DNA from 3 places in the Duganella sp. LjRoot269 genome. Region 2 is predicted to be linked to each of the others. Evidence: predicted binding sites of a transcription regulator. Region 2 holds the regulator's gene; each other region holds the start of a gene.
What was found. The regulator FNR, encoded in region 2, switches genes on or off when oxygen is low (the NO sensors DNR and NnrR bind a similar motif). The targets are predictions, from matches to a motif close to TTGATNNNNATCAA.
Positions count from the first base shown of each region.

Region 1: the regulator FNR is predicted to act here: its motif matches at 8,712-8,725, upstream of ACSQ3S_RS08635 (glycine-rich domain-containing protein).
Region 3: the regulator FNR is predicted to act here: its motif matches at 4,060-4,073, upstream of ACSQ3S_RS16935 (PHA/PHB synthase family protein).

Region 1 covers NZ_CAXUSL020000001.1:1,955,016-1,965,000, forward strand. The annotation lists gene ACSQ3S_RS08575 (DUF5610 domain-containing protein) at 1-160, shown strand, start outside; gene ACSQ3S_RS08580 (GGDEF domain-containing protein) at 157-1,131, opposite strand; gene ACSQ3S_RS08585 (helical backbone metal receptor) at 1,275-2,054, shown strand; gene ACSQ3S_RS08590 (HPF/RaiA family ribosome-associated protein) at 2,079-2,447, opposite strand; gene ACSQ3S_RS08595 (DUF1345 domain-containing protein) at 2,518-3,183, opposite strand; gene ACSQ3S_RS08600 (MFS transporter) at 3,180-4,430, opposite strand; gene ACSQ3S_RS08605 (CDP-6-deoxy-delta-3,4-glucoseen reductase) at 4,504-5,529, opposite strand; gene ACSQ3S_RS08610 (SDR family oxidoreductase) at 5,542-6,438, shown strand; gene ACSQ3S_RS08615 (hypothetical protein) at 6,419-6,670, opposite strand; gene ACSQ3S_RS08620 (hypothetical protein) at 6,843-7,088, shown strand; gene ACSQ3S_RS08625 (hypothetical protein) at 7,349-7,588, shown strand; gene ACSQ3S_RS08630 (hypothetical protein) at 7,679-7,885, opposite strand; gene ACSQ3S_RS08635 (glycine-rich domain-containing protein) at 7,996-8,631, opposite strand; gene ACSQ3S_RS08640 (CHASE domain-containing protein) at 8,791-9,985, opposite strand, start outside.
Region 2 covers NZ_CAXUSL020000001.1:4,010,392-4,020,376, reverse strand. The annotation lists gene ACSQ3S_RS17990 (MgtC/SapB family protein) at 1-958, opposite strand, end outside; gene ACSQ3S_RS17985 (universal stress protein) at 972-2,240, opposite strand; gene ACSQ3S_RS17980 (sensor histidine kinase) at 2,447-3,964, shown strand; gene ACSQ3S_RS17975 (response regulator) at 3,951-4,364, shown strand; gene ACSQ3S_RS17970 (response regulator) at 4,361-5,872, shown strand; gene ACSQ3S_RS17965 (response regulator) at 5,862-6,500, shown strand; gene fnr (fumarate/nitrate reduction transcriptional regulator Fnr) at 6,669-7,472, shown strand; gene ACSQ3S_RS17955 (TraR/DksA family transcriptional regulator) at 7,494-7,877, opposite strand; gene yghU (glutathione-dependent disulfide-bond oxidoreductase) at 8,025-8,867, shown strand; gene ACSQ3S_RS17945 (efflux transporter outer membrane subunit) at 9,002-9,985, shown strand, end outside.
Region 3 covers NZ_CAXUSL020000001.1:3,783,565-3,793,549, reverse strand. The annotation lists gene ACSQ3S_RS16950 (nitrilase-related carbon-nitrogen hydrolase) at 1-476, opposite strand, end outside; gene ACSQ3S_RS16945 (TetR/AcrR family transcriptional regulator) at 460-1,041, opposite strand; gene ACSQ3S_RS16940 (acyl-CoA dehydrogenase) at 1,136-2,236, shown strand; gene ACSQ3S_RS16935 (PHA/PHB synthase family protein) at 2,250-3,992, opposite strand; gene ACSQ3S_RS16930 (AAA family ATPase) at 4,118-5,692, opposite strand; gene ACSQ3S_RS16925 (zinc-dependent alcohol dehydrogenase family protein) at 5,682-6,683, opposite strand; gene ACSQ3S_RS16920 (universal stress protein) at 6,734-7,171, opposite strand; gene ACSQ3S_RS16915 (BON domain-containing protein) at 7,190-7,852, opposite strand; gene ACSQ3S_RS16910 (lipid-binding SYLF domain-containing protein) at 7,874-8,572, opposite strand; gene ACSQ3S_RS16905 (DUF5335 domain-containing protein) at 8,817-9,155, shown strand; gene ACSQ3S_RS16900 (phosphoribosyltransferase) at 9,263-9,964, shown strand.

The sequences.
Region 1 (9,985 bases), 2.1 Mb from region 2:
GGCGCGCGACGTGCTGCAGGGCTTGAAGGTATTGAACGGCGATATCGCCAGCAATATCGACAAGACCTACGACCTGGTGCAGCAGGGCTATTCGGACTTTATCGCGGCGCACACGGCCAAGCCGGCCGATACCGCCACCGCCGACGCCAAGCCCGCCTAAGCCGTTCCAGCCACGCGGTTGCGGCCCAGTTCCTTGGCGCGGTACAGCGCCGCGTCGGCCACCGCGATCAGCGCCTGCTCGTCCTGCTCCGGCTGCAGCGTGGCCACGCCGAACGATGCGGTGATGTGCGGCAGCGGCAGGCGCATGTCGGCAAAGATGATCGCCTGCTGCATGCGTTCGCACAACCGTTCGGCCACCGCCAGCGCGACCTTGTCGCTGGTGTCGGGCAGCAGCACCATCATTTCCTCGCCACCGTAGCGCACCGCGAAATCGGTGGGCCGCAACGCGCCGCTCAGCACCGACGCGGCCGCCCGCAAGGCCTGGTCGCCGGCCAGGTGGCCGTGGCTGTCGTTGAATTTCTTGAAGTGGTCGAGGTCGATCATGATCAGCGCCAGCGGCGCGTGCGAACCGTGGGCGGTGGCGATCATCGTCGGCAGCAGGTCGTTGAGCCAGGCGCGGTTGTACAGCCCGGTCAGGCCGTCGATCATCGACAACTGGCGGTAGAACTCGCCCAGCTTCTGGCGCCGGCGCAGCTGCGCGTTGGCGGCACGGATGCGGAAGGACAGCAGCCGCAGCAGGTTGCGCGCCAGCACATTCGATTCATCGATCAGCTGCCACACCAGGTCGGCCTCGATCACCAGCACATCGCTTTGCTCCAGCGCCGTGATGCTCGACAGATTGGCTTCCTCATCCAGCACCGACTGCTCGCCCACGCTCTCGCCCGGCAGGATCTTGCTGACGGTGCCGTCGGCCATGCCGGTGCGGGTGTCGGTGGCGACCGACAGCGCGCCGCTGAGCACGATGTACAACCGCGCATGCTTGGCCTCGGTCACTGCCTGGCCGGCCTCGAGCCGCATGACCGGGCAGTTGGCCAGCAGCTTGGCGATGGCGGTGTCGTCGTTCGAATTGCGCAACAGGTGCAAGTCGCCGATCTGGTGGCTGGAGTTGCCGAATGTGCAGATTTGTTTCAAAGTCGTCTTTCAGGATGCTGGTAAGCAAGCACAGTAATCATAGCTGAACTGTCCGGGACAAAGTGTAAATTTCACCCACGTAGTTGTTGCGTGATGTATCCGTCAATGCTTCAATACCGGCATTGCAATCACAGGGAACCACCATGGCTTATACCGACGCGCTCGGCACCGTGCATCAGGCCGATCCGCAGGCGCGCATCGTTTCGCTGGTGCCGTCGATCACCGAATTGCTGTGCGATCTCGGGGTGGCCGCGCAGGTGGTCGGGCGCACCGGCTTCTGCATTCATCCGCATGACGTGGTGCAGGGCATCCCCAAGGTCGGCGGCACCAAGGATGTGAATATCGAAAAGATCCGCAAGCTGGCGCCGACGCACCTGGTGGTGAACATCGATGAGAACGAGAAACCGACCGTCGACCTGCTGGCGGAATTCGTTCCGCACATCGTGGTTACCCATCCGCTGCGCCCGCGCGACAACCTGGAACTGGCGCGGCTGATGGGCGGCGTGTTTTGCCGCGAGCGCCAGGCGGTCGGGTGGTGCGCTGCGTTCGAAGCGGAATATGCGCTGTTGCAGGCGACGCCGAAGGGGCAGCCGCAGACCATGTTGTACTGCATCTGGCAGGATCCGTGGATGAGCATTTCCGAGGATACGTATATCGCGCGCATGCTGGAGGAAATCGGCTGGCGCGTGCCGCCGCTGGGTGAGGTGCGTTATCCGGAATTCCGCTGGTCGGCGGAGCTGATCGCCGGCATCGACGGCGTGCTGCTGTCGAGCGAACCGTACCGCTTTACCGAGGCGCATGCGGACGCGCTGGAAAAACAGATCGGCAAGCCGGTGCTGCTGGTCGATGGGGAAATGATGTCGTGGTATGGCAGCCGGTCGCTGCAGGGACTGAAGTATTTGCGGGAGCTGGCGCGGCGTTAGGCACCGGCTCCCGCCCTTTCAAGCTTATGCGTCGTCGTCGGCCACCTCGGCCGGCACGGCGTCGTTGGCATGACGCTTGTCCTTGTCATGCAGACGGCCCAGCGCGCTGTCGATGGCGCGCTTGAGTTTGTCGGCGGAACCGCCGATGGCCTGGTGCAAGGTGGCGGCGTGATCGCTCACGGCGATCGGCTGGTATCCGGTAACGCGGGCTTCCATCAGGCAGCGATTGTCGCCGTCGGCCGATTTCTGGCCCAGGTTGTCGCTCAAATGGACTTCGACGCGGGTGATTTGTTCGCCGAAGCGGTGGAGGGCATTGCTCACGACAGTCTGTACATGTTCATCGAGACCGGCATGGCGGTCGATAGTCTTGTCGGCATTGATATTGATTTGCATACGCTTGCTCCTTGTTGTTTGAACTGCAGATCAATATTACTCCTTTTCGACTTAGGTTCCCGTTAAGTAGTTAACCATTGATGAGCGAGGCGGCAATATTGATCGACAGGCCGAGGATCGCCAGGTTGTAGAAGAAGCACAGCACCGACTGCCCCAGCACCGCCTGCCGCATGCCACGGCTGTGCACGCTGACGTCGGAGGTTTGCACCGCGACCGAGATCGTGAACGAGAAATACAGGAAGTCCCAGTAGTTCGGCGTCAGGTTGGGGTCGGGGAATTGCAGCGGCTTTTCGTCGCCTTCCTCCATGTAGTACAGGTGCGCGTAGTGCGAGCAGAACATGGTGCCGACCATGAACCACGAGCCGGTCAAGGTCAGCACCACGAAGCCGTAGTGGTAGACCATGTCGGCCGGCGGCAGCTCTTTCAGCGTCGACAGTTGCGAGATGATGGCGGCCAGGCTGATCATCACCGCCACCGACAGCGTGGCCAGGATCACCGGCCCCTTTTCGTCCTGGCGGCAGGCGGCGCGCTTGATGTCGTGGTGGTCGGCGCGCATCATCATCCAGCCCATCATCGCCAGATAGGACCAGACGCCGATGTTCCAGGCGGTCAGCAGGCGCGTCACCAGCGGCCAGTCCTGCGGCAGCAGCGGGCCCACCACGGCGCCCAGCGCGATCGCCAGGCTCAGGTGGGGGCGGCTGTGGATGATGCCGGGCAGCGGCAGGCTTAGCTTCATTTCTTTTCCTCGTGCGGGAAACGATCCATTCTCGACAGTACCGGAAACAGCACCGCCCAGGCGCCCGTGACCGCCAGGGTGGCGGCGCCGCCGAACAGCACGGCGCGCGTCAGGCCCATCCAGCCGGCGGTCAGGCCGGACTCGAATTCGCCCAGTTCGTTGGAGGCGCCGATGAACACCGAGTTGACGGCCGACACGCGGCCGCGGATGGCGTCCGGCGTTTCATACTGCACCAGCAGGTGCCGCACGTAGACGCTGATCATGTCGCCGGCGCCCATCAGGAACAAGGCCGTCAGCGCGACGAGGAAGCTGGTGGTGGCGCCCAGCACCAGCGTGCCGACGCCGAACACGGCCACGCCGCCCAGCATCCACAGGCCGACGCGGCGCGTGAGCGGGAAGAAGGCCAGCACGATCGAGCACAGCGCGGCGCCGGCGCCCGGCGCGGTGCGCAGCATGCCCAGGCCGGACGGGCCGATGTGCAGCACGTCGTGCGCCAGCGCCGGCAGCAGCGCGGTGGCGCCGCCGAACAGCACGGCGAACAGGTCCAGCGAAATGGCGCCCAGCACCACCGGCCGGGACCAGACGAAGCGCAGTCCTTCCAGCACCGTGTGCCAGGTGGCCGGCTCGCGGTTGCTCGGCTGCTTGACCGATTTGACCAGGCACATCAGCACCACCGACGCCACCAGCAAGGTCGAGGAAATCATATACACCGTTTTCGGCCCGGCCAGGTAGAACAGCCCGCCCAGGGTGGGGCCGAGGATCACGGCGACGTGGAAGCTCGACGAGCTCAGCGCTACGGCCTTGCTGAAGCTTTCCTGCGGCACCAGGTTGACCAGGATGGCTTGCGTGGCCGGCCCCATGAAGGCGCGCGCGCTGCCGAACAGCACCAGCACGGCAAACACCGGCCACACGGCGGTCAGCCCGGCGACGGTGAAGGCCAGCAGGGTGAGGCCGCACAGCAGCTGGGCGCCAAGCGCGATGGCGATCAGGTTGCGGCGGTCGTAGCGGTCGGCGGCGTGGCCGGCGATCAGGATCAGCAGCAGGAAGGGCGCGAACTGCGCCAGGCCGATCAGGCCGAGATCGAACAGGTTGTGCGTCATCGCATAGACCTGCCAGCCGATGGCGACGTTTTGCATCTGGACGGCGAGGGTGCCGAGGGTGCGGGCGGAAAGGTAGAAGGCGAAGTTACGGTGGCGCAGGACGCTGAAGCCGTTGGCGGGGGGAGCGGAGGCGATGCTGTCGGACATTTGAGCTTTCAGGGAGCAGAGCCTCGGGACTCTGCATCCCTGTCTGCTCCCGGTTGGGTGGATGCTTGCTGCTTTATTTGTTGATATCTGCTTCCGTGGTGAAGGCGTCCGCGTAGAACTCGTCTTCCGGCAGGCGGCACTGCGCGACGAAATCGCGCTTGGCCGATTCCACCACGATGGGCGCGCCGCAGGCATACACCTGGTGGCCCGACAGGTCCGGCAGGTCGGCCATGACGGCCGCGTGCACGAAGCCGGTGCGGCCGTTCCAGTTATCCTCCGGCAGCGCGGCCGAGATCACCGGCACGTACTTGAAGTTCGGCAGGATCGCTTCCCACTGGCGGCACAGGGCGTCCATGTACAGGTCCTGCGGACGGCGGCCGCCCCAGTACAGGGTCATCGGCCGCTGCGAGTCCTGCGCGCGCAGGTGCTCGACGATGGCCTTGATCGGCGCGAAGCCGGTGCCCGAGGCCAGCAGCACCATCGGCTTGTCGCTGTCCTCGCGCACGAAGAAGGTGCCCATCGGGCCTTCGAAGCGCAGGATGTCGCGTTCCTTCATGGTGCCGAACACCTGTTCGGTGAACAGGCCGCCCGGCATGTGGCGGATGTGCAGGCTCAGCGGCTGGTCCTGGTCCGGCGGCGAGGCCAGGCTGTAGCTGCGGCGCTTGCCGTCGCGCAGCATGAATTCGATATACTGGCCGGCGCGGTATTTCAGCGTTTCGTTGGCGGGCAGCTGCAAGGTCATGATGATGACGTCCGGCGCCACTTTTTCCAGCGTCGCCACGCGCGACGGCATCTTGCGGATCGGATAGTCGTCGCTGCCGGCCACTTCGCGCGCTTCGATCACCAGGTCTTCGTGCGCGATGGCGCAGCAGAACAGCGAATAGCCGGCCGCCTCGTCTTCCTTGGTCAGCGCGCGCTCCTGGTGCGGCTTGTGCGTGACCGAACCGGACACCACCTTGCCGCGGCAGGAGCTGCAGGCGCCGTTCTTGCAGCCGTAGGGCAGGCCGATGCCGGCGCGCATGGCCGCCGCCAGGACGGTTTCGTCTTCCTCGCAGCTGAATTGGTGGCCGCTAGGCTGTACAGTAATTTGAAACGTCATACAATCCTTCAAATGAAAAACCACAATCTTCGTAAATTCAAGCGGCCGCGCCTGCTGATCGTCGGCTGCGGCGATGTCGGCATGCGGCTGTTGCCGCTGCTGCGCCCGCACTTTCGCGTGTTTGCCACCACCAGCCAGCCATCGCGCTGCGCCGAACTGCGCGCGCTGGGCGCCGTGCCCATCGTGGCCGATCTCGACCAGCCGGCCAGCCTGCGCCGCCTGGCGGGGCTGGCCAGCCATGTGGTCCACCTGGCGCCGCCGCCGGCCGAGGGGCCGCTGGACCGCCGCACGCGTAATTTGTCCGCCATTTTACCTGAGCACGGCCGTCTGGTTTATGTCAGCACCACCGGAGTCTATGGCGATTGCAGCGGACTGTTGTTTGACGAGAGCCGTCCGGTGGCGCCGCGCAACCCGCGCGCGCTGCGCCGGGTGGACGCCGAACAGGTGCTGCGGCGCTGGGCGGTGCGCGCCGGCGCGCAATTGTCCATCCTGCGGGTGCCGGGCATCTACGCCGCCGACCGCCTGCCGCTCAAGCGCCTGCAGGCCGGCACGGCCGCGCTGATCGAGGCGGACGACGTCTACACCAACCACATCCATGCGGACGACCTGGCGGCCATCATCGCCCGCGCGCTGTTCCGCGCCTTGCCCAACCGTATATATCACGCGGTCGACGACAGCGACATGAAGATGGCGGCGTATTTCGATGCGGTGGCCGATGCGTTCCAGCTGCCGCGGCCGCCACGCCTGCCGCGGGCGGAATTGCAGAAGGTGGTGACGCCGGCGCTGCTGTCGTTCATGTCCGAGTCGCGCCGGCTGGCCAACGGCCGCATCAAGCGCGAGCTGGGCGTGCGGCTGCGCCACGCCACCGTGGCCGACGCCCTGAAGGGCCTTACTTCTTCTTCGCGCTGAGGCGCTGCTGCTGTTTCTTTTGGGTCTGGACCTTGTTCTGCTTGGCCTCGTACAGGGCGGTGGCGTCCAGCTTGGCCTGGGCCGGCGTGCGCATCTCCTCGACGTCGTCATGCTTGACGAAATAATCGGCGGCCTGGGCGTCGACCACCAGCTTGATCGCGGCGGCGTCGTCGAGATTGTAGATCTCGTGCAGGAGTGTTGTTACTTCATCAAGGAATTCTTCGTAAGTCATAGGCTTTAAGGGGCGCGATGTAAAAACAGGTAAAGGGGAGGGCGGAAGTTACAGTAATGCAAGCTCTGTGTCAGCTTTTTGTGACAAACTGGTAACAGGTTCGCTTGATTCAAATCAAGCAAGTCGTCACATGATACGATATTGTTAGTAATCTTATGAAGGAGCCACGCGGATGCCAGCCACTTTCCATCCTACCAAGGAACAGGTTCGGGCCTACATGCACCAGCGTGAATGCGACCGCCGTCCACCGCCGATGCCGGAAGAAATCCGCCGGCAACTAGGCTGGCATGGCCATAACGGCAATATTGACTTTCCCTCCACTTCCTCACTCCTCCTCCCCGGCACCATCGCGCAACTGGCCACCTTGCTGGCCGTCGAATGGTGCTTCCTCGCCGCCGGCATCAGCCGTTCCAACTAGTCTTTACCGGAATTTATACCTTTTCTTGCAACAAAAAACTTCCTAGCACAAGAAATAGGGGTAAAATCTATCTAAATCTCACATAAATGTGTGATGAGTTAGCCGTTCGTTAACGTAAGCGTGTATTATCTCGGTTAAGCACTAAAAACCGGCATAAATGTCTGTGTTTTGTAGTGCTTCATTGGTAAATGAGCTAAAAATTTTTCTTACCCATGTGTCGTTTTTTTCCAAAAAACGGCCGGAACCTACTTAAAAACATTATGTCTATCAAAGAAATCACCGCATCGCCGACCTACAACCCGAATCGCGTGTTGGACGCCATCATCGAGAAGCTGCAACTGAAGAACGATGCCGCCCTGTCGCGCGCCCTGGAAGTGGCTCCGCCGGTCATCAGCAAGATCCGCCACAACACGCTGCCTATCGGCGCGACCATCCTGATCCGCATGCATGAGATCAGCGATTTCAGCATTCGCGAACTGCGCGAACTGATGGCGGCCTGATGAAGCCCTCGGCTGCATAAAGAAAAACGGCGCGTACCTTGCGGTAACGCGCCGTTGTTTTATGCGGCTGTGTTGGTGGCGATGCTTCGGTCAGGCCGAGGTGCTGATCGTGGTGCCGATACGCTGGCCGCTGGTGTTGACCGTGGGCGCCGCGGCAACTTGCGGTGGTGCGGGCGGCGCCGGCGGGGCAGCGCGCTCGACCGGTTTGTCCGCCACCGTCTTGACCGGCTCAGGCTGGCGGGCGGGCGGTGTCGCCTGGACGGCGGCGGTGCTGGAGGCTACTGAATTGACAGCCATGATGTACTCCCATCGTCTGTAAATATCCCCTGAGTATGCCACTTTTCTGAGCATGTCGCGAGCGCGCTTCGCCTGCCTGTGGCGCGGACGCCGTAGTGCGGCGAACGGTGTCAGGCGGCCGGCGCCAGGCGCGGGCGGTCGGTGTACAGGCCGGCCAGGCGCGCCTTGTCGATGACCGCGCCCGCTTGTGCCGCACCCGTCACCGACTGGGCCAGCTGGCCCGGCGACGCCGAGTAGGCGAACTTGGCCGGCGAGGCCGAATACGCGGTTTTCATGGCGGCCTGGGCCGGCGATGCCGAATATGCGGTGGCGCCTGGCGAGGCCGAGTAAGCGGTGCTGGCCGGCGAGGCCGAGTAGGCCGTCTGCAGGCCGGCGGTGTGGCGCAGGTAATCCTCGCCGAACGTCGCCTCGTACAATTCCTTCATGCGCAGGCCCATGCTTTCATGCGCCGCCAGGTCGTCCTCGCCGCGCAGGCCGATATACGGGAAGTGGTGCAGGAACTGGCCGAACACGGCGTCGCAGTCGGCCGCGTATTTCATCGTGTCGAGGATGTGGTAGTGCCAGAAGGTGTCGACATCGACCCGCGGCGCCGCCTGTTCCGCCGGGAACATCTTCATCAGGAACAGAAAGCGGCGGTATTCGAATTCAATGGCATTGGCGCGTTCCAGCGACCAGCCTTCGCCGGATTCCTTGTGCATCAGCTTGACTTTGATTGGTTCGAGGTCCAGAGCATCGATAGCATTCATGGAGACTTCCTTTGAGTGGATGAAGCGGGTTGAAAAAAGCAGAGTACGCTTGATTTTTGCTCAGCCGAGGAAGCGTTTCCTTGATTTTTCTCAATGTTTGTCAGGAAATTCCTACTCGCTGTACCAGATTAATCTGACGGTGACCTGATGACCGACGTCTCAGTTGGTCGCGTCGGCCGCCAGGCGGGCCGTGTCGTTGATGTCGTCGATCGAGGGCGGCGCCACGTAGTCGACCGGCACCGAGATGGTGACCGTGGTGCCGCCGTTCGGCGTGGCGGTGATGGCGCAGTGGCCGCCGAGCAGGCTGATGCGCTCTTCGATGCCGACCAGTCCGAACGAGCCGACCTTGTTGCGGTTGCTGTCGCGCATGCCGACGCCATTATCGCTGATGGTCATGGTGAGCATGCCGCTGGTGTGGCGCAGTTCCACCCGCACCAGGCTGGCGCCCGCGTGCTGGATGATGTTGCTCAGCGATTCCTGCAGCACGCGGAAGAAGGCGGTGGCGCAGCGGTCGTCGATGCTGATGTCGCTCTGGTGTTCGATCAGCTCGCAGACCATGCCGGAGCGCTGGCGGAACTGGGCGATCTGCCATTCCACGGCCGCGCTCAGGCCCAGGTCCAGCACCGTCGGCCGCAGGTCGTTGATGATGTGGCGCACGCTCTTGATGGTGCTGTCGATCTGGCTCAGCGTGCTGCGCGCGCGCGCGTGCAGGCGCGGGTGGCCCTGCCGCGTGCGGCTGGCCAGCATGTCGGCTTCGATCCGCAGCACCAGCAGGTTCTGGCCCAGGTCGTCGTGGATTTCGCGCGCGATGCGCTTGCGCTCCTGCTCCTTGATCTGGTCGGCATGGGCGGCCAGCCGGCGCAGCTTGAGGTGCGACTGCTGCAGCTTGGCTTGGCTGTCGCGCAGCTCCTTGGTCATCGCCTTGGCCATCTTGATGGCGCGCAGCCGCGACGACGACAGCGTGTGGAACAGCAGGTAAAACAGCAGCGAGCCGACAAAGCCGCACAGCATGGACAGCCACGGCAGGAAGGCGTCGAAGTTGCTGTACCAGACCGACTTGGGCGAGCTGAAATGCGCGTTCCACTGGCGGCCGTTGAAGTCGAGCGGCAGCCTGATGGTGAACTGGTCGGCCGGACGGGCGGCGCGGTGCACCAGGTCCTGGTTGTCGTACAGCAGCGTGATCGGCGTCTTTTCAGTGCCACTGATGGCGCCGTCGTCGTACAGCATCAGGTGGACATCCTGCACCTGCATCTGCTCCAGCGCCGCCTGCACCAGGCGCGGCACGCTGAAACCGATGCCGACCGAACCGGTGTAGGCGGCGCGGCGCTGGGCGACGTCGTACAGCGGCATGTCC
Region 2 (9,985 bases):
TGGCATAGGCCAGCAGGGCCGTGGCTCCGCTCAAGATCAGCGCGAACAGCAGCGCCTGCCGGATGCTGAACACGCGGCCGCCGCGCGCCGGGCGTTGCACGGTGTCCGGCACCGTCCGCAAGGTCGCGGCCGACACCAGCAGGGTGGCCGTCATGGCGCAGCCCAGCGTGGGCGCCAGCGTCAGCAGCTGGGCCGGCGCGATGGTCAGCGCGACCACCAATAGCAGGATGTAGGTGGCCACGTTCGACAGCAGCGCCGCCGCCGCGCAGGCCGCCAGCAGGGCCGGATCGCGGCGGCAGCGCTGGCCCATGTCGGCGGTGGCGGCCACGCTGGAGACGAAGCCCGACGCCAGCCCCGTCAACGCCAGGCCCATGCGCGGACCGGCCATGCGCAGCGCGATATGCGCGCCGGCCTGCAAGCTCATCATCAACACCACCAGGCCCCACATGCGGCGCGGATTGGCGCCCAGCAGCCAGCCGTTGGCGGCGTCCGGCAGCAGCGGCCACACCACCAGCGCGGCGCCGGCCAGCATCAGGCCGTCGCGCAGCTCGCCGCTCTTGAGCGTGACGCGGACGAAATGGTGCAGCGGCGCGCGCAAATCCAGCATCGACGCCACCAGCACCGCGAGGCCGGCCGACACGGCCGGATGGGCGATCGCGTTGACGCCCAGCAGAAAACTGAGGAACAGCGCCAGCTCCGTGACCATGCCCGCTTCCTGCACGTTGCCGCGGGAATAGCTGATCAGGGCCAGCGCCACCACCAGCAGCGCTGTCGCCTGCACCAGCGCGCTGTCGATGGTCTGCGCCAGCGCGCCGGCCAGCGCCACCAGCGCAAAGCTGCGCACCCCGGCCAGCGCATGGGTGGGCGTGGCGCCCTTGCGCCGCTCGCGTTCGATGCCGATCAACATGCCGCTGCCGAGCGCCGCGCCCAGCCCGATCAAATCCGCGCCGATGTCCATGTGCGCGTCCGCGTCAGTGCGCCATCAGCACCGGCAAGCTCATCGCGCCGAGGATGGTCCGGGTGACGCCGCCCAGCGCCACCTCGCGGAAACGGGTATGGCCGTAGCCGCCCATGACCATCAGGTCGGCGTCGATGTCCGAGGCCAAGGTCAGCAGCTCGTTGCCGACGTCGAAAGGGGTGTCCCGCCGCTCGACCTCGACGGTGATGCCGTGCCGGGCCAGGTACAGCGCCAGGTCGGCGCCCGGCAACTCGCCGTGCGCCTGGTGGTGGGCGTAGGGATTGAAGATGGCCAGCGTGACCTTGGCCGCGCGCTGCAGCAGCGGTATGGCGGCGGTGACGGCGCGCGTGGCCTCGAGGCTGCCGTCCCAGGCCACCATGACCTTGTGGCCGATGCGCGCCATGCGGCCGGCGTGGGGCGTGACCAGCACCGGCCTGGGCGCGTGCAGCATCACTTGCTGGGCCAGTCCCGGCGCCGGGATGGCCGCCGCGTGATCCGGATCGGCCTGGCCAACCACCACCAGGTCGGCATAGCGGGCGTGCAGCGCCAGGCCCACATCGAGTTCGTCGTCGACGCAGCGCTTCTCGTGCGATTGCACGCCGAGCCGGCCGGCGGCGGCCGCGAAGTCGCCCAGCGCCAGGTCGGCCCGCTCGCGCAGGAAGCCGAGGTCGCCGACCTCGATCGGCATGCCCGGCGCGCCCGGCGGGAACAGGCTGGACTGCTGGATGAACCGGTTGATGCCGCTGCTGGCGACGCCGACCAGATGGGCTTCGAACGCGACCGCCAGCTGGGCCGCCATCTCGATGGCGCGCGCGGCGGGCTGGGATTTGTCGGCCTGCACGAGGATGGTTTTATAGGACATGGTCTGCTTCCTTCTTGTCATGGGTGGCTGTGGCAGGGGCAGGCGCCGGTGCGGATGCCGTTCGAAATCCTCCTGGCAGGCCAGGCAGGTCAGCGCGGCCGGCTGCACCCGCAGGCGTTCCGGCGCGACGGCGGCGCCGCAGCTGACACAGCGGCCGTAGGTGCCGGCGGCCAGGCGCGCGCAGGCGCCGTCGATGCGGCGCAAGGCGGTCAGTTCCTCGGCCAGCAGCACCATGTCGCAACCGCGCAACTGGCGGGCCACGCCGGAATCGTCCAGCATGGCCCGGTGCTCCAGCAGCGCCGCCGCCAGCCACGCCGGCGCCTGCGCCAGATGCCGGCGCAGCTGTCCGTCCAATGCGGCGCGCAGCCGGTGCAGACGGTCGGCGAGCTGGTCCAGCTCGGCTGAGGGTGGGGGATTCATGGCTACAATGTACGGGCGCGCGCAGGCCACGTCTGTAGCATCAATTGATCCAGATCAAAATCGCCGGGAATACAAGGCCGGTCGCTATGCGCATGCAAGCCGCCGCGCAACAGTTGCTTTCGAAATATTTTTTGGCATTCGGCGCGGTTCGATCGTATCATCTTGGGCATGAACGCCGGACCGGCGCAACTGTTCAGGATAGTCCGTTGAAAAATCTCCTTATCGAAGGCCAGAGCCTGGAGTGGCTGCTGGCGTCGGCCACCGACGCCATGCTGATTGTCGACCATGCCGGCGGCATCGTGCTGGGCAATCCCGCGCTGGAGCGGATGTTCGGCTACGGCCCCAACGAGTTGAGCGGCATGACGGTCGAGGCGCTGATACCGGCCCGCTTCCACCACGCCCACGTGGGCCAGCGCGGCGACTTTTTCCAGCAGCCGCGCTCGCGCGCGATGGGCGCCGGCGCCGAGCTGTTCGGGCAGCACCGCGACGGCCACGAGTTCGCCGTCGAGGTCAGCCTGTCGCCGCTGCACACCTCGCATGCGCTGCCGCTGGTGCTGGCCACCATCCACGACGTCACCGAACGCAAGAAGGCCGAGCAGGCACTGCAGGAAAGCGAGGCGCGCATGCGCGCCATCTTCGAGACCGCCGTCGACGCCATCATCACCATCGACGAGCAGGGCGTGATGGAGCGCCTGAACCCGGCCGCGCAGCGCCTGTTCGGCTACAGCGAGGCCGAGGCGGCCGGCCGCAACGTGTCGATGCTGATGCCGCAGCCGCACCGCGCGCTGCACGACGGCTACCTGGCGCACTACCGCGAGACGGGCGAACAGCGCATCATCGGCAAGGGCCGCGAAGTCGAGGGCTTGCGCAAGGATGGCAGCGTGTTCCCGATGGAGCTGTCGGTGGTCGAGATGCAGCTGGGCGCGCGGCGCATGTTCACCGGCATGGTGCGCGACATTTCCGAGCGCAAGCTGGCGGAGGAGCACAACCGCCGCCTGATGCAGGAGATCAGCAGCGCCAACGAGGAGCTGACCAACTTCGCCTACGTGGTGTCGCACGACCTGAAGGCGCCGCTGCGCGGCATCGGCTCGCTGGCCGACTGGCTGGCCACCGACTACGCCGAGCAGTTCAACGACGAAGGCAAGGAACACATGCGGCTGCTGATCAACCGGGTGCACCGCATGGGCAGCCTGATCGACGGCATCCTGCAGTATTCGCGCGTGGGCCGGGTCAAGGAAGCGCATACGCCGGTCGACCTGAACCGGCTGCTGGCCGACGTGGTGGACCTGCTGGCGCCGCCGCCGCGGTTCCGCATCACGGTCGCGCCGGGCCTGCCGACCGTGCTGATCGAGCCGACCCGCATCCAGCAGGTGTTCCACAACCTCATTTCCAACGCCATCAAATACATGGACAAGCCGGACGGACGGATCGACATCGATTGCGCCGACGACGGCAGCCACTGGCGCTTCAGCGTGCGCGACAACGGCCCCGGCATCGAGCAGCGCCATTTCGAGCGCATCTTCCAGCTGTTCCAGACGCTGGCCTCGCGCGACCGGGTCGAGAGCACCGGCGTGGGGCTGGCGCTGGCCAAGAAAATCGTAGAAATGTATCAGGGACGGATCTGGCTTGAATCGCAGACCGGGCAGGGCAGCACGTTCTGGTTCACGCTGCCCAAGTCCTCTCCGTCGCAACCCAGAACAGGACAAGCCCATGAAAGTGAGTAACAAACCCATCCTGCTGGTCGAAGACGACCACGTCGACATCATGACGATCAAGCGGGCATTGAAGGAAATCCATGTCGGCAACGCTGTGATCAGCATGGAAAACGGCGAGGCGGGCCTGGAGTATCTGCGCGACCCGGCGCAGGAACGGCCCTGCATCATCCTGCTGGACTTGAACATGCCGATCATGAACGGCATCGAGTTCCTGCAGCAGATCAAGCTCGACCCGTCGCTGCGGCGCATCCCGGTGGTGGTGCTGACCACGTCCGAGGAACAGCAGGACAAGGTGCGCAGCTTCGACCTGGGCGTGGCCGGCTACATGGCCAAGCCGGTCGACTACCGCCGCTTCGTCGAGATGATGCGCTCGATCGACCTGTACTGGACCATCAGCGAGATGCCGTGAACGCCGACCTTGCCGACAACGGCGCCGGCGCCCCAGCCGTATTGCGGGTGCTGATCGTCGAGGACGACGTGGTCGATCGCATGGCGTGCCGGCGCGCCTTCGCGGCCGATGCCACCGGCGGCTTTGCGCTGCTGGAGGCCGACAGCGGCGAGCGCGGGCTCGAGCTGGCGCGCGAGCAGCGGCCCGACTGCATCCTGCTCGACTACCATCTGCCGGACCTGACCGGCCTCGAATTCCTGGCCCACCTGAACGCCGACGGCGCCGGCCAGTCCATCCCGGTGATGATGCTGACCGGCGCCGACAGCGCCGCCGTGGCGGCCGAGGCGATGCGGCGCGGCGCGCGCGACTACCTGGTCAAGGACGTCGACGGCCGCTACCTGGAATTCCTGCCGGGGGCGATCCACCGCATGCTGCGCGAGCAGCGCCTGCTCAACGACAAGCGCCAGGCCGAGGCGCAGTTCCGCACACTGGTCGAGCAGATGCAGGCCATCACCTACATCGCCGAACTGGGCGAGGGCGGCGCGCTGCGCTACATCAGTCCGCAGATCGGCATGCTTGGCTTCACCCCGGCCGAGTGGCTGGCCGACCCCGGGCTGCACGGGCGGCAGATGGATCCGGCGCAGCGCGCGGCCACGCTGCGCGCGCTGGACGATTGCCGCCGCGACGGCAGCCCGCTGCGGCTGGAATACCGGCTGTCGGCGCGCGACGGCCAGGCGCTGTGGTTCCGCGACCAGGCCGAGCTGGTGCGCGACGACGAGGGACGGCCGCTGTTCATGCAGGGCATCATGATCGACATCACGCAGAACAAGCTGACCGAACAGGCCTTGCTGGCGTCGCAGCAGGCGCAGCGCGACCTGGCGGCGCACCAGGAAAGAATCAAGGAACACGAGCGCAAGCGCATCGCCCAGGAAATCCATGACGAGCTGGGCGGCCTGCTGACCGGCATCAAGGCCTATATTTCAGTCAGCATGGACCGCGGCGCGGCGGCCGGCGCGGCGCCCGAGCCCTTGCTGGCCGAGGCGGCAGGACTGGCCCAGGACGCGATCGAGACGGTGCGCCGGGTCATCACCGACCTGCGGCCCAGCGTGCTCGACCAGCTGGGCGTGTGGGCCGCGCTGGAATGGTATGCCGAGCAGATCGAACGCCGCTCCGGCCTGCACTGCGCCTGCGCCATCAGCCCGGCCGCGTCGGCGCTGGAGCTGGGTGCCGAGCGCAGCACGATGCTGTTCCGCATCGCGCAGGAAGCGCTGACCAATGTGGTGCGGCACGCCGAGGCCAGCGCGGTGCAGCTGCGGGTCGACTACGCCGACGGCGTGCTGCAGCTGCGCATCGACGACGACGGCAAGGGTATCGCGGCCGAGCGCTTGCTCAACCGCGAGTCCTGGGGCATCCTCGGCATGCACGAACGCAGCCGTCATTTCGACGGCGAATTGAAAATCACCGGCAGGCCGGGACAGGGCACGACCCTGCTGCTGCGCCTGCCATTGGACGCACACCATGAGCAATAATCCCATCCGCGTGCTGCTGGTCGACGACCACGCGATCGCCCGCAACGGCGTGCGCCTGATGCTGAGCACGGTCGACGACATCCGCGTCGACGGCGAAGCCTGCAACGCCAACGAGGCGCTGCAGCTGGCGCAGGCGCAGGAATTCGACGTGGCGCTGCTCGACATCACCATGCCCGGCAAGAACGGGCTGGAGCTGCTCAAGCAGTTGCGCGCCGAGCGGCCCAAGCTGGCGGTGCTGATGCTGAGCACCTACGCCGAAGACATCTACGCCGTGCGCGCGCTCAAGCTGGGTGCGGCCGGCTACCTGACCAAGGATGCGCCAACCACGGCGCTGGTGGCGGCGGTGCGCAAGGCCGCGTCCGGCGGCAAGCATGTCAGCCCGGCCCTGCTGGAAAAGCTGGCCAGCCTGATCGGCGGCGGCGAGGTGGGCAAGCTCGAGGCGCTGTCGAACCGCGAGTTGGAGGTGTTCAAGCTGATCTCGGCCGGCGAATCGCTGGTGCGCATCGGCGAGACGCTGCACCTGAGCCCCAACACGGTGACCACCTACCGCGCCCGCATCCTGGAGAAAATGGGCCTCGACAGCAATGCCGAGCTGACCCGGTATGCGTTGGAGCACGGCATCATCTAGTTTCATATTGCAAAGGTTGTAGGGGAAGCCCTACAGATTTCTGTCCGGACTCCCCTACGCGACACGGCAGCGAAGCCCGATAACCGCGCGGCCGCCGATCGCCGATACTGTCTCCATACCGCAGCCAACGCTCAGATGCTGCGAAAAACACAACAGGGAGCAGCGAACATGACGACCAACCTCCAACTGGCAACACACAATGGCGGCGCAGTGAGCAGCAGCCAGAACAAATGCGCGGTGTGCGGCTTGAAGAACCTGTGCCTGCCGGTGGGGCTGAACGACGCCGAGGTCAGCCGCCTCGACAAGATCATCGGCCGCCGCCGCCGTGTCGAACGCGACGAGAATCTATGCCGCATGGAACAGCCGTTCAACAACCTGTACGCCGTGCGCTTCGGCCATTTCAAGACCTCGCGCGTCAACCACCGCGGCGAGCAGCAGATCACCGGCTTCCAGATGGCCGGCGAGCTGCTGGGCATGGACGCCATCGGCACCGGCCAGCACGGTTGCGGCGTGGTGGCGCTGGAAGACAGCGAAGTGTGCGAGATCCCGTTCGCCCGCCTGCAGGAATTGTTCGCCGACGTGCCGCAGCTGCTGCAGCACTTCCACCGCATCATGAGCCAGGAAATCATGCGCGAGCAAAACGCGATGATGTTTCTCGCCAATATGCGGGCCGAGCAGCGCTTCGCCTTGTTCCTGCTGAATCTGTCGACGCGCTATGCGGCGCGCGGCTATTCCCCCAACAGCTACCAGCTGCGCATGTCGCGCGAGGACATCGGCGACTACCTGGGCCTGACCATCGAAAGCATCAGCCGGCTGCTGTCGCGCTTTCGCAGCAACGGCTGGATACGGGTCGACAAGCGCGACCTGACCATCGTCGACCGCGCCAGCCTCGAGGCGCTGGCGACCGGCGCCGACCAGGACGGCACCAAGGTGGCCGCCAAGGCGCTCGGCCGCACGCCGGCGGTGGCCTGAGGCAGTGAGCCTGCCTCAGGCTCAGCCCGGCGCGCGTCCCGACCGCTCGACCGCCGTCTGGCAATCCACGCACATCTGCGCGCTGGGCTCGGCCCGCAAACGGGCCGCCGCGATGGCCGCGCCGCACTGCACGCAGGTGCCGTAGCTGCCCGCGCGCACGCGCTCCAGCGCCTCGTCGACGGCGCGCAATTCCATCAATTCGTGATTGAGCAGCGCGATGTCGGTGTCGCTGAGCTGGCATGCCTCGGCCTGGTCGGCATCGATCGCGTAGCTGTTAAACAGGGCCATCTGCTGTTGTTCGTCGGCCTGGTGCAGGCGCTGGCGCAACTGCTGCGCCAGTTCGCGGCGCCGCAGCAGCAGACTGCTGTTGAGCTCGTCTATGACGTGGGCGCTGTCGGGACTCATGTCGATCTCCATTCACTTGTTCAATGCAGCCATCGTAGAGACTCGCCCGTGCAATTTGATTGATGCAAATCAAAAAGGGCCGGCTTCGGATAGAATGGTTTTTCGCGCGCAAGCAGCAGCTTGCACGCTCACTGTGAGGAGAGATGCATGACGGATCCATCGAAGTATGCACCGCCGGCGATCTGGGTCGCGCCGGCATCGTCGGGCGGCACGTTCGGCAATATCAACCGCCCGGTCGCCGGCGCCACCCACGAACAGGAACTGCCGGTCGGCAAGCATCCGCTGCAACTGTATTCGCTGGGCACGCCCAACGGCGTGAAGGTCACCATCATGCTGGAAGAGTTGCTGGCGCTCGGCCATGGCGGCGCCGAATACGACGCCTGGCTGATCCGCATCAACGAGGGCGCCCAGTTCTCCAGCGGCTTCGTGGCGGTCAATCCCAACTCCAAGATACCGGCGCTGGTCGACCGCAGCGGCGCGCAGCCGTTGCGCGTGTTCGAGTCAGGCTCCATCCTGATGTATCTGGCGGAAAAGTTCGGCGCCTTCCTGCCCACGGAAACGGCGGCGCGCACCGAAACCCTGAACTGGCTGTTCTGGCAGATGGGTTCGGCGCCGTTTGTCGGCGGCGGCTTCGGCCACTTTTACGCCTACGCGCCGGAAAAGCTGCAATATCCGATCGACCGCTACGCGATGGAAACCAAGCGCCAGCTCGACGTGCTGGACCGGCAGCTGGCCGAACACCGCTATGTCGCCGGCGACGAGTACACGATCGCCGACATGGCGGTCTGGCCGTGGTACGGCGGCATGGTGCTGGGGCAGTTGTACAGCGCCGCCGAATTCCTGTCGGTGCACGAGTACCGGCATGTGCGGCGTTGGGCCGACGAGATCGCCGCGCGTCCGGCCGTCATCCGCGGCCGCAAGGTGAACCGCACGTTCGGCAACCCCCAAGACCAGGTGCTGGAGCGGCACGACGCCGCGGATCTGGACTGACGCCGGCCGCTGGCATCGACGTCGGACCGAGGCACTGAAACACCGTGCCTGCGGTGCGTTTTGATCTGGATCATGGTTTTTTCACTCACTTGCTCTCATAGTAAAAGCCCGTTCGGCCCAAACGAGAGCATGTCATGTACCACACCAACGTCGCGCCGCCGACGGCGGCCATCCGGCTCGGAAGGGCGGGGGCGCCGCTGTTGTTGGCCTGTCTGACCGGCTGCAGCCTGCTGCGCCCGGTCGATCTGCCGCCGCCGGCGCCGGCGTTCCAGCCGCCGCCGGCCTGGTCTACCGGCCAGGCCGCCAGGTCCTCCGCGTCCGATGGCGCGGCGCTTGCCGGCTGGTGGCGCCGCTTCGACGATCCGCTGCTCGAGCAGCTGGTGACGCGCGCCCTGCAAGCGAACACCAGCATCGCGTCGGCGCGCGCTTCGCTGCAGCAGGCGCGCGCCACGCGCGATGCCGCAGCCGCAGCGCTGGCCACCGCCGTGGTCGGCAGCGCCCAGGCCCAGCGTAGCAAGCTCGACGGGGCGTCCACCACCAATAGCTACAACCTGGGCTTCGATGCCAGCTGGGAACCGGACCTGTTTGGCGCCAACCGTCATGCACTGGCGGCCGGTGCGGCCACGCTGCAGGCCAGCGCGGCCACGCTGGCGAACGTGCAGGTCTCGGTCGCCGCCGAGGTGGCGCGCAGTTATATCGAACTGCGCGGCATCCAGGCACGGCAAGTCATCGCCCGCGACAACCTGGCCAGCCAGCAGGCCACGCAGGAGATTACCGCATGGCGGGTCCAGGCCGGACTACTGACTTCGCTGGAGCAGCAGCAAGCGATCACCGCCACCGAGCAGGCCGCGGCCCAGTTGCCGGTGCTGGAAAGCAGCCGGGCGCTGCTGGCCCACAGCCTGGCCGTGCTGTGCGGGCAGGCGCCGGCCGCGCTCGACGACGCGCTGGCGCCGCCGCAGGCGATACCCGCCGGCGGCGCAGAGCTGGCGCTGAGCCTGCCGGCCGCAACACTGCGCCAGCGTCCCGACGTGCGCGCGGCCGAAGCCCAGCTCGAAGCGGCCCGCGCCAAAGTGGCCCAGGCCGACGCCGCGCGCTACCCGGTGCTGCGTCTCGAGGGA
Region 3 (9,985 bases), 230 kb from region 2:
AGGCTCGCCAGTTGAAGGACGTGCAAGGCATCCACCTGGCTGTGCGCCAGCGTGCCGAACACGCCGTGTGGCGAGCCCAGCGACCCAAGATAATCAAGCGCCACCCACAGCGCGGGAAAGGCCAGCAGCGCCCGCCCCGGCCGGCCCGACAGCAAAAAATAACGGTGCAACAGCAGGCTCAGCGCAAACTTGAGCGCCGCGCCAACCGCGACCAGCACGCCGATCGTCACTGGCAGGCCGATCACGCCGCACAGGTAATGCCACAGGTTGAGCCCGGCGCATGCACCGGCGCACAAGGCGGCTAGTCCGGCATATTGCCATCGCAGGCGCGGCGCGATCAGCAGCAGCGGCAACGGCGCCAGCCAGGTCAGCCACGCCTGCGGCGCCAGTCCCGTGCCCAGCCACCACGCCGCCCCGGACAGGATGGTGGCCGCGAGCGTCCATGCCAGCAATGCGCGTTTATCGTTTGATGCCATCGAACAGTACTCCGAAGGATTGCAGGTAGAAGGCGCGGAACCGCGCCTCGTCGTAGCTGAAGCGGCCAGCCCGGTACAGGGCGATCAGACCATGGGCCTGGGCCCACAAGGTCATGGCCAGGTCCCACGGATCGCCGTCGCGCAGCAGGCCGAGGCGGATGCCTTCGGCCAGCAGGTCGGCGATCACATTCAGCGTGGGCGACTGGCGGTCACGAAAATCGTCGGGGAAGCGGCGCGCATCGTCGCGCGCGACCGAAAAGTTGTAGTCGAACAGATGCGGCTGCCGCAGCGCGTAATCGAGGTAGTTCTCCATCGAATGCAGCAGGCTGTGCATCAGGTCCGGATGCCGTACCTGGCCCAGCCACTGCTGCGCCACCGCGGCAAAGGCCTCGTCGGAAATATGCTTCAGCAGCGCCTCGCGGTTGGCGAAATGCCGATAGATCGCCATCGGCGTAATGCCCGCGGCATCGGCCACGCGCCGCATGCTGACGGCGGCCGCGCCTTCCCGCTCCAGTATCCGGCGCGCCGCTTCGACGATTTTCCGTTGGGTGTTCGGCTGATTCATGTATACAGCGTATACACGAATAATTCCGCCGTCAACACGTTTGGCATCTCAAAGATGAGAAAATGCCGGACTTTGCCACCGCCACAAGCTCCGCATGACATTGCCAACCTCCTCTCCCCTGGGCGCGCGCGACACGCGCCGTATCGAGCGCTACGCAGGGCTGGCCGACGCCGCCCGCTTCCTTCATCCCGTCCAGCAAGCGCTGCTGCACCGGCGCGGCTGGCTCAAGATGCTGGCGCCGCGCGCCAGCGGCGGCGCCGAGCTGCCGTTGCCGGAAGTGGTGCGCCTGGAAGAGGCGGTCGCGGCCGTGGACGGCAGCATGGGATGGGTGCTGACGCTGTGCGCCGGCGCCGGCTGGTTTGCCGGCTTCCTGGCGCCGGAACTGGCGCGCGGCATCATCGGCACGCCGCGCGTCTGCCTGGGCGGCAGCGGCGCGCCTACCGGCCATGCGGAACAGGAAGGCGACGGCTACCGCATCACCGGCCGCTGGGACTACGCCAGCGGCGCGCCGATGGCCACCCATTTCACCTTGAACGCCGTGCTGCGCGCCGGCGGCCAGCCCCTGCTGGACGAACACGGCGCGCCGCGCATCCGCGCCTTCCTGGTGCCGGCTGCGCAGGTGCAGATCGTGCCGTCATGGGGCAGCATCGGCCTGCGCGCCAGCGCTTCGCACAGTTACCGCATCGATGGGCAATGGGTGGGCCAGGAGCATGGATTCACCATCAGCCCCGCCACCGCCACGGCGGATGGGCCGCTGTACCGCTACCCGTTTTATTCGCTGGCCTTCGTCACGCTGGCGGCCAACGTGGCGGGCATGGCCAGCCATTTCATGCGGCTGGCGCGGCCCTGCATCGAGCGCCGCCGGCATGCCGTGAAAAACCTGCCGCTGCTGGAGGTGCCCGAAGTGGCCGCCCTGTTGCGCGACAAGGAGCAGGCCCACGCCGCCGCCCGCGCGCATTTCTATGATGTGCTGGACCGCAGTTGGGCATCGGTGGCGGCTGGCATGGCGCTCAGTGTGGACGACATGCTGGCCGTGCGGACCGGTTCGCTGGCCCTGGTGGCCGCCTCGCGCGCCGCGGTCGACGAGCTCTACCCCTACTGCGGCCTGTACGCCGCGCACCAGGACAGCGCCATCAACCGGGTCTGGCGCGACTTCCACACCGCCAGCCAGCATTCCTTGCTGCTGCCGTGCTGAGCGCGTCCCTGGCTCAGGGTTGCACCACGAAGCGCCCCGGCGCCGGCCCCAGCGTCCGGCCCAGTCCCATGGCCGGCGGCGCCACGCGCTGACGGTCCGAATGCCGTGCCAGCCACTGCTGCCAATGGGGCCACCACGAGCCTTCGGTGTGCTCGGCCTGCTCCAGCCACTGCTCCGGGCTGGTGTAGCCGATCGGCGCCACGTTGGCGGGATGGCTGTAATAGCTGCGGTTGGCGTGCCCCGGCTCCGAGACGATGCCGGCGTTATGGCCGCCCGAGGCCAGCACGAAGTCGATCGGCCCGTTGCACAGCAGGTGGATCTTGTAGACCGAGCGCCACGGCGACACGTGGTCGCGCTCGGTGCCCAGCACGAACATCGGGGTGCGGACATCGGCCAGCGCCACCGGCTTGCCGGCCACCTTATAACGCCCCTCGGCCAGATCGTTGTGCAGAAACAGCCGCCGCAGATATTCGCTGTGCATGCGGAACGGCAGCCGCGTGGCGTCGGCGTTCCAGGCCATCAGGTCGTTCGGCGCGCTGCGTTCGCCCAGCAGGTATTCGCGCATCATGCGCGACCACACCAGGTCGCGCGCGTGCAGCAGCTGGAACGAGGCCGCCATCTGGTCGCCGTCCAGATAGCCCTGGTCCCACATCAGCGCGTCGAGGAAGGCCAGCTCGCTGTCGTCGATAAACAGGCCCAGCTCACCGGGCTCGTGGAAGTCGGTCTGCGCCGCCAGCATGGTCAGCGACGCCAGCTTGCCCTGCGCGTCCAGGTGGCCCGCGCTGAGCGCCGCGGCGCCCATCGCCAGCAGGGTTCCGCCCAGACAGTAGCCGGCCGCGTGCACCGGCGCGCCGTCGCACAGCAGGTCGGCCTGCTCCAGCGCGGCCAGCAGTCCGCGCCGCAGGTAGTCCTCCATGCCGAGATCGCGGTCTTCGGCGTCGGGATTGCGCCAGGAAATCATCAATACCGTATGTCCCTGTTGCACCAGATAGCGCACCAGCGAATTGTGCGGCGACAGATCGAGGATGTAGTACTTCATGATCCACGACGGCACGATCAGCACCGGCTCCCGGTACACCTTGGCGGTCTGTGGCGTGTACTGGATCAGTTCGATCAGATCGTTGCGATAGACGACCTCGCCGGGCGTCAGCGCCACGTCTTGTCCGGGCACATAGGTCCGGCCAACCGGCTCCGACACCGTCGCGCCGGGCGGCGCCAGGCGCCGGCACAGATCCTTGCGCCAATTGAGGGCGCCATCGATCAGGCTGCGACCGCCGCTGGCGACCGCCGCGCCCAGCACCTCCGGGTTGGTCCACAGGAAGTTCGACGGCGAGTACATATCGAGCAGCTGACGCGCGGTGAACGCCACCACGTCGGCGTGATGCGACGACACGCCGGCTACGCCGCAGGTGGCCTGCTTCCAGAACTCCTCGGCGTGCTTAAAGACCTGCGCGTACCCGGAAAACGGCCACTGCCGCCAGGCGGCATCGGCGAAGCGCTTGTCGGCGCCGACGTCGACCGCCTGCGCGCCGCCGGCCAGGGCGCCGCTCCAATAGGCCAACAGTTCGCTGCACTTGCCCGGGGACACCGCCAGGTGCTGCCACCAGTCGTGGAACGCCAGCGACATCGCAATCGGCGACACGCCGCCCGTCATGCGCGCCACTTGGCTTTGCAGATATAAATCCAGTGCGTTGCGGCTGTCCATCGCCGCCGTGGGCGCCGGCGCGCCAGCCGGACTCGATATGGCCTTCAACATTGTTTTTTCCACATTCCCTCCCTGATCATCATCGGACGATTATGGTTGGCGGAGGTTCCTGACGTATTTGATCCAGGTCAAATACGTCAGCGATGTCGCTCACAGCACCAGGCCGCCGTGAGGGCCTACAGCCTGGCGCGTATCGCCACCGTCAATGCGGCGGCCCGCACGGCGTCCCAGCCGCCACCGGTATCGACCACCAGCGCGTGCGACTGCTCCTGCGCCTGCAGCGGCTCGCGCGTCTGCTGCTGATAGGCCAGCAGCTCGACTCCGGCGTCGGAGGCTTGCTCCGACTCGCCGCCACGCGCGGACAGGCGTGCCGCCAGCGTCGCCGCAGGGGTGACGATATCGAGCAATAGCCAATCAGCGCGGAGCCGGCGCGCCAGCCGGACCAGGCGCCGGCGCTGCCATCGCTGCAGAAACGCCGCATCCAGCAGTACCGGTTGGCCGGCCGCCGCCGCGCGACAGGCCAGCCGCAGCAGCCAGCCGTAGGTTAGACGGCTGGCTTGCCCGGTATAGATGCCGGCTCCTGGCGCGGCGGCGGCGCGCTGGCTGGCGGCCATCCCGTGCAGACGCTTGCGCTCGACGTCCGAACGCACGCGCACGGCGGCAAGCGGCTCGACCAGACTGTCGCACAAGGTCGACTTACCGCTGCCGGACAGCCCATGCGTCGCCAGCAGCAACGGTGGCGCCGGCAAGCTGGCTTGCAGCGCCCAGTCCAGATAGCGTTCCGCCTCGGCCATGGCTTGCCCCCTGGCCGCGCCATCGCCGCCGCGCAGCAGCGCCACCTTGGCCCGCACCAGCGCCCGCTGGCAGCGGTAATACGGCAGCAGCACCGCGCCGTCATAGTCCCCGCCGCGCTGGAGATAGGCGTCCAGCAGCCGCGCGGCCAGGTCGGCGCGGCCGCGGCACTGCAGATCCATGCAGACAAAGGCCAGGTCCTGCTGCACGTCGGTCCAGCGCAGGCCGGCGTTGAATTCGATGCCGTCGAACACCAGCACCTGGTCCGCCAAGGTCAGGATATTGCCGCAGTGCAGATCACCGTGGCATTCGCGCACCCAGCCGCCGGCCCGGCGCCGTGCGAAACGGCTGGCCAGCCGGCGCTGCTGCGCGTCCAGCCAGGCCGCCAGCCGCGCCAGCGTCGCACGCGCCGGCGAGGCCGGCGGCAGCAGCGCGTCCACTTCGGCCAGATCGGCGCCGGTGCGCTCGCAGATGGCCGTCGGCGTGCCCCACGGCGTGTCGGCCGATGCGCGCGCGGCGCCGGCATGAAAGTCGGCCAGCAGCAGGCCCAGGTCCCGCGCCTCGCCGGTATCAAGACTGCCGTGCGCCAGTCGTGCCGTCCACAGCGCCTGCTGGTCGAAGCGCAGCATCCGTACGGCGTAGTCCAGCACCGGCCCGGTGCCGCCGAACCGTGGCTGGCGCACGCTGCCGGTGACCGCTTCCACGCCAAGGTACAGGCTGGGCGCCAGCCGCCGGTTCAGCCGCAGTTCCTCCTCGCAGCAGCGGCGCCGCGCCTCGACGTCGCTGTAGTCGAGCCAGTCGAGCCGGAGCGCCTTCTTGAATTTGTAGGCGTGCGTGCCGGCCAGCAGCACCCATGAGATATGGGTTTCGATCAGCTGGCCGTCGAGCCGCCGCGCCAGCGCATGGATCAGCTGCCGCTGGCGTGCGGCGGCCTGCGCCAGCGGCGCGTCAGCGCCCATGGTCCGGCACCAGCACGGCCGCGCCGTCGAATGCGCCGGCCCTCAGGTCGGCCAGCGCTTCGTTCGCCTGCAGCAGCGGATACGTCACCGGCGCGGTGCGCAGGTCGATCTGCGCGGCCAGCCGCATGAACGCGGCGCCGTCGGCCCGCGTCAGATTGGCCACCGAGCGCAGGCTGCGTTCGCCCCACAGCAGCGCATACGGCATGGCCGGCAAGTCGCTCATGTGGATGCCGGCGCAGACCACCGTCGCACCCTTGGCGCAGGCGGCCAGCGCCAGGGGCACCAGCCGGCCGTCGGCGGCGAACAGGATGGCCGCGTCCAGCGGCACCGGCGCCGGGCCGCTCGATGGACCGGCCCACACCGCCCCCAGCGACCGGGCGAACTGCTGCGAGCGCGTGTCGCCGTCACGTGTGAACGCGTACACCTCGCGCCCCTGCGCCACCGCCAACTGGGCCACGATGTGGGCGGCGGCGCCGAAGCCGTACAAGCCCAGCCGCCTGGCGGCGCCGGTCATCGCATAAGCGCGATAGCCGATCAGGCCGGCGCACAGCAGCGGCGCCGCATGCACATCGTCGTAGCGGTCCGGCAGCGGCAGGCAATAGCGGCTGTCGGCCAGCGCGTAGCCGGCATAGCCTCCGTGCCGGTCGCAACCGGTGAAGCGGGCGCGGTCGCACAGGTTTTCCCGGCCGGCGCGGCAAAACGCGCACACGCCGCAACTGTGGGCCAGCCACGGAACGCCGACCCGCTGCCCCACCTGCCACCGTCGTACGCGCCCGCCGACGGCGCTCACGACGCCGACGATCTCATGCCCGGGCACCAGCGGCAGCCGGCGCGGCGCCAGCTCGCCGTCCAGCAGGTGCAGGTCGGTACGGCAGACGCCGCAGGCCGACACCCGCAGCAGCACGTCGTGGCCGCGCGGACGCGGCACGCCGCACTCGCGCTCACGCAACCGCGCACCGGCGCCGCTGTGTTCCAGCACCATGGCCCGCATGACGGCGCCCGCCGCCGGCCCGACCCTTCCCGTCGCAGGCAGATCGGCACTCAACGAAACACCAGCACCGGCAAATGGCAGTGGGTCAGCACTTTCTGGGTTTCGCTGCCCAGCAGCAGCGCCTGCACGCCCCTGCGGCCGTGCGACGCCATCGCCACCAGGTCACAATGATGCTGGAGCGCGGCGTCGATGATGGCTGCATACGGATGCTCATGCTCCATCGTCAGCGTGTCGCACGCCACGCCTCTCGAGCGGGCGGCGGTCGCCACCCGCTCCACGCAAGCGCGGGCCCGCTCCTGGCTATGGACCGCGTAGCCTTCCGGGGTATCGGCCAGCACCTCGGCGCGCGTGCTCAGCACGTGGAATGGCTCGGTCACGTGCAGTACCGTCAGCCGGGCGCCCGTCTCTTTGGCGAAGCTCAGGCACGGCGTCATGGCGGCGATGGACGGCGCCTCGCCGTCGGTGGGAAACAGGATATGTTTAAACATGGAAGGACCCCGGCGCCGTCAGCGCGTCAGCGTGGCATCGATGGTGATCAGGTTGTTGACGTGGGTCACGCCGGGGGCCAGCCAGGCCGCCCGCTCGGCCGCCTCGCGCTCGGACCATGAACGCACGCTGCCATGAAGCGTCACCGTGCCGCCGCTGGCCTCGACCCGCAGCCTGGCCGCATCGACCGCGGCGTTGCGGTGAAAGGCCGAGACGATCTTGCGCTCCACGTCGTGGGGCTCGACCGCCGGCCGCAGGTGTATCTGGTTGGTGACGCCGCGCACGCCGCGTATCCGGCGCACCGCCTGCTCGGCGCGCTGGCGCTGGTAGTTCCATTCCACCTCGCCCTCCAGCTTGAGCATGCCGCCGTCGGCCACCACCTGGATCGATTCGGCCGAGTGCGGCAGCTGGAATTTGAGCACGGAGGCCGCTTCGCGCGCGATGTCGGCGTCGAGCCGGCCCTCGCCGGCCAAGCGCACCTCGATATCGTTGGCCACGCCAGCCACGCCGACGACGCGCTGCGCGGCGCGTTCCGCGACGATCTTCTGGCTGTAGCTGCGGACAAAGCCGCTGAGCGTGACGATTTTCTCGCGCACGGAAACGCCCACGTCGGCCGCGGCCAGATCGGCATCCCAGGCCAGCTCGTGCTCGACGTTCTTCTTGATGTCGCTATCGGTCATCATGACTTCCTCCTTGCGTCGCCGCTACTTGGTGATGGTCGACGCCTCGCCCAGCGCCTGTTGCAGCGGCTGCGCCTGCGGATTGCTGACGGTGCCGGCGGCAATGTCCTTCGGCGACAGCGTGCGACCGTAGTAGGCGTTGGTCAGGTTTTGATTGAAGCGGATGTCGTTCAGTCCGATCGCCACGGCGTCGCCGAACAAGCCCTTGGTGCCGCTCCAGGCGACCACATCACCGGTGCCCGCCGTGCCCTGGGCCAGCTTGGACCAGTTGACCACGGTCAGGCCGGCCTCGGCGCTGAGGGCGAAGTTGTTTTTCTTCATGAACTCGGCGACCGCCTTGTCGTTGTTGAGGACCATGGCGATCGCCCCGCCCTCGGCGCCGACCTGCAGGCCCACCGTCAGCCCGCCGAGGTCGTAGAACGCCGGTCCGCTCCAGCTGCCGTCGGTGCGCTTGAGCAGCAGCAGGCCGGCGCCGCCGTGGGCGCCGACGCCGAGCGCCGCGCGCCCGTACGACGGCACGATCAGCACGCCCTTGGCCTGCTGCAGCAATTGCTTCATGCGCGGCTCGGCCTCGAGCTGGCGTACCACGGCCAGCGCGTCGCTGACGCGCCGCGTCGCGCTTTGCGCCGGCTTGGAACTGGTGTCGGCCTGGCTGGACTGGTTCGATTGATCAGCCTGGCCCGCCGCCTGCGCCACCGTTGCGCCGCAGATGGCCAATGCCACCAGACTAGCCAGTACGCTTTTCCGCTTGGTATGTTCAATAGGCATAGCGTTCCCTCCTGGGTTGATGTTCTTGCACACCCCTCGTGTACCGGATCATGCTAGTCCCGCCACACGCGTGACATCCTTGATCTCGGTCAAATGCGCACTGGATTGGCCCATTGGCGCTGGAGGGAATCCTCGGCCGCCGCGATGGTCAAAAACTGGAAGGCGGAGCTACCCGCCGCCATACCTTGGGAGACCAGCCATGACCACTACCAGCAAGCTCGAGAAAACAGCATGGAAGCCGTACTTCGATCACGTCTCCACCCTTCTGGAGGGAATGAACGTCGGCATCGAAGTCGCATCGCTGCAGATCGGCAGCCAGTTTGCGGCCGAATGGCTGCCGCTGACCGGCGTCGTCTACGATCCGAAAGACGACCTCATCGCGATCATGGCGGAGGGACTCGACCACATGATACGGCGCCCGCGCGAAGTGTTTATCGAGACCAAGGGCGTCAACCTGCTGAGCATGGAGGTGGTCGACGCCGACGGCGTCAGCCAGGTCATCCGGTTCAGGGAACCGCTGAAGCTGCCGGCACCGTAGGCGCCGGCCGGGCCGGGAACCAAACCGGCGGCCGCGCGTCCAATGCAAACGATGTCCCTCAAGCGTACGGAGGAAGAACGACAGCGCTGAATTTTCGAGGACCGCTCATGCGCAGACTGTTCAACAATCGACTGCACGCGGGCAAGCTGCTGGCCGGCAGGCTGCACAGCTACGCCGGGCGCGACGACGTCATCGTGCTGGGTCTGCCGCGTGGCGGCGTGCCCACCGCCTTCGCCGTGGCAGAGGATCTGGCAGCGCCGCTGGACGTGCTCCTGGTGCGCAAGCTGGGCCTGCCTGGCTATCCGGAATATGCGATCGGCGCAGTCGCAGGCGAAGGGCCGTGCCTGCTCAACCTCGAGGAGCTCAGGCTGCTCGGCATGCCGGCGGCCGCACTGAACGAAGAGGTCGACCGCGAACGCGAGGAAATCGCCCGCCGGGAAGTACGCTATCGCGGTGGCCGTCCGCCACCGCAATTGCGCGACCGGATCGTGCTTCTGGTCGACGACGGCATGGCCACCGGCGCCACCATGCGCATGGCGATCCTGGTGGCGCGCCAGGCGCGGCCGGCGAAAATCATCGTTGCCGTGCCCGTCGCCCCGCAGGAAGTCTACCGGGCGCTGGCCGGCGAGGTCGATGCGTTGGTCTGCCTGCACACGCCCCATCCGTTCCATTCGGTCGGCGAGTGGTATCGGGACTTCGAGCAAGTCGGCGACGAGGAAGTGGCCAGCCTGCTCGCGCGGGCGTGGCGCGGGGTCGCCGGCGCCACTATTTCCACGCGTATCTGTCGCAACAATTCGACGGCCGGTTGAACTCCGGCAGTCGGCGGCAGG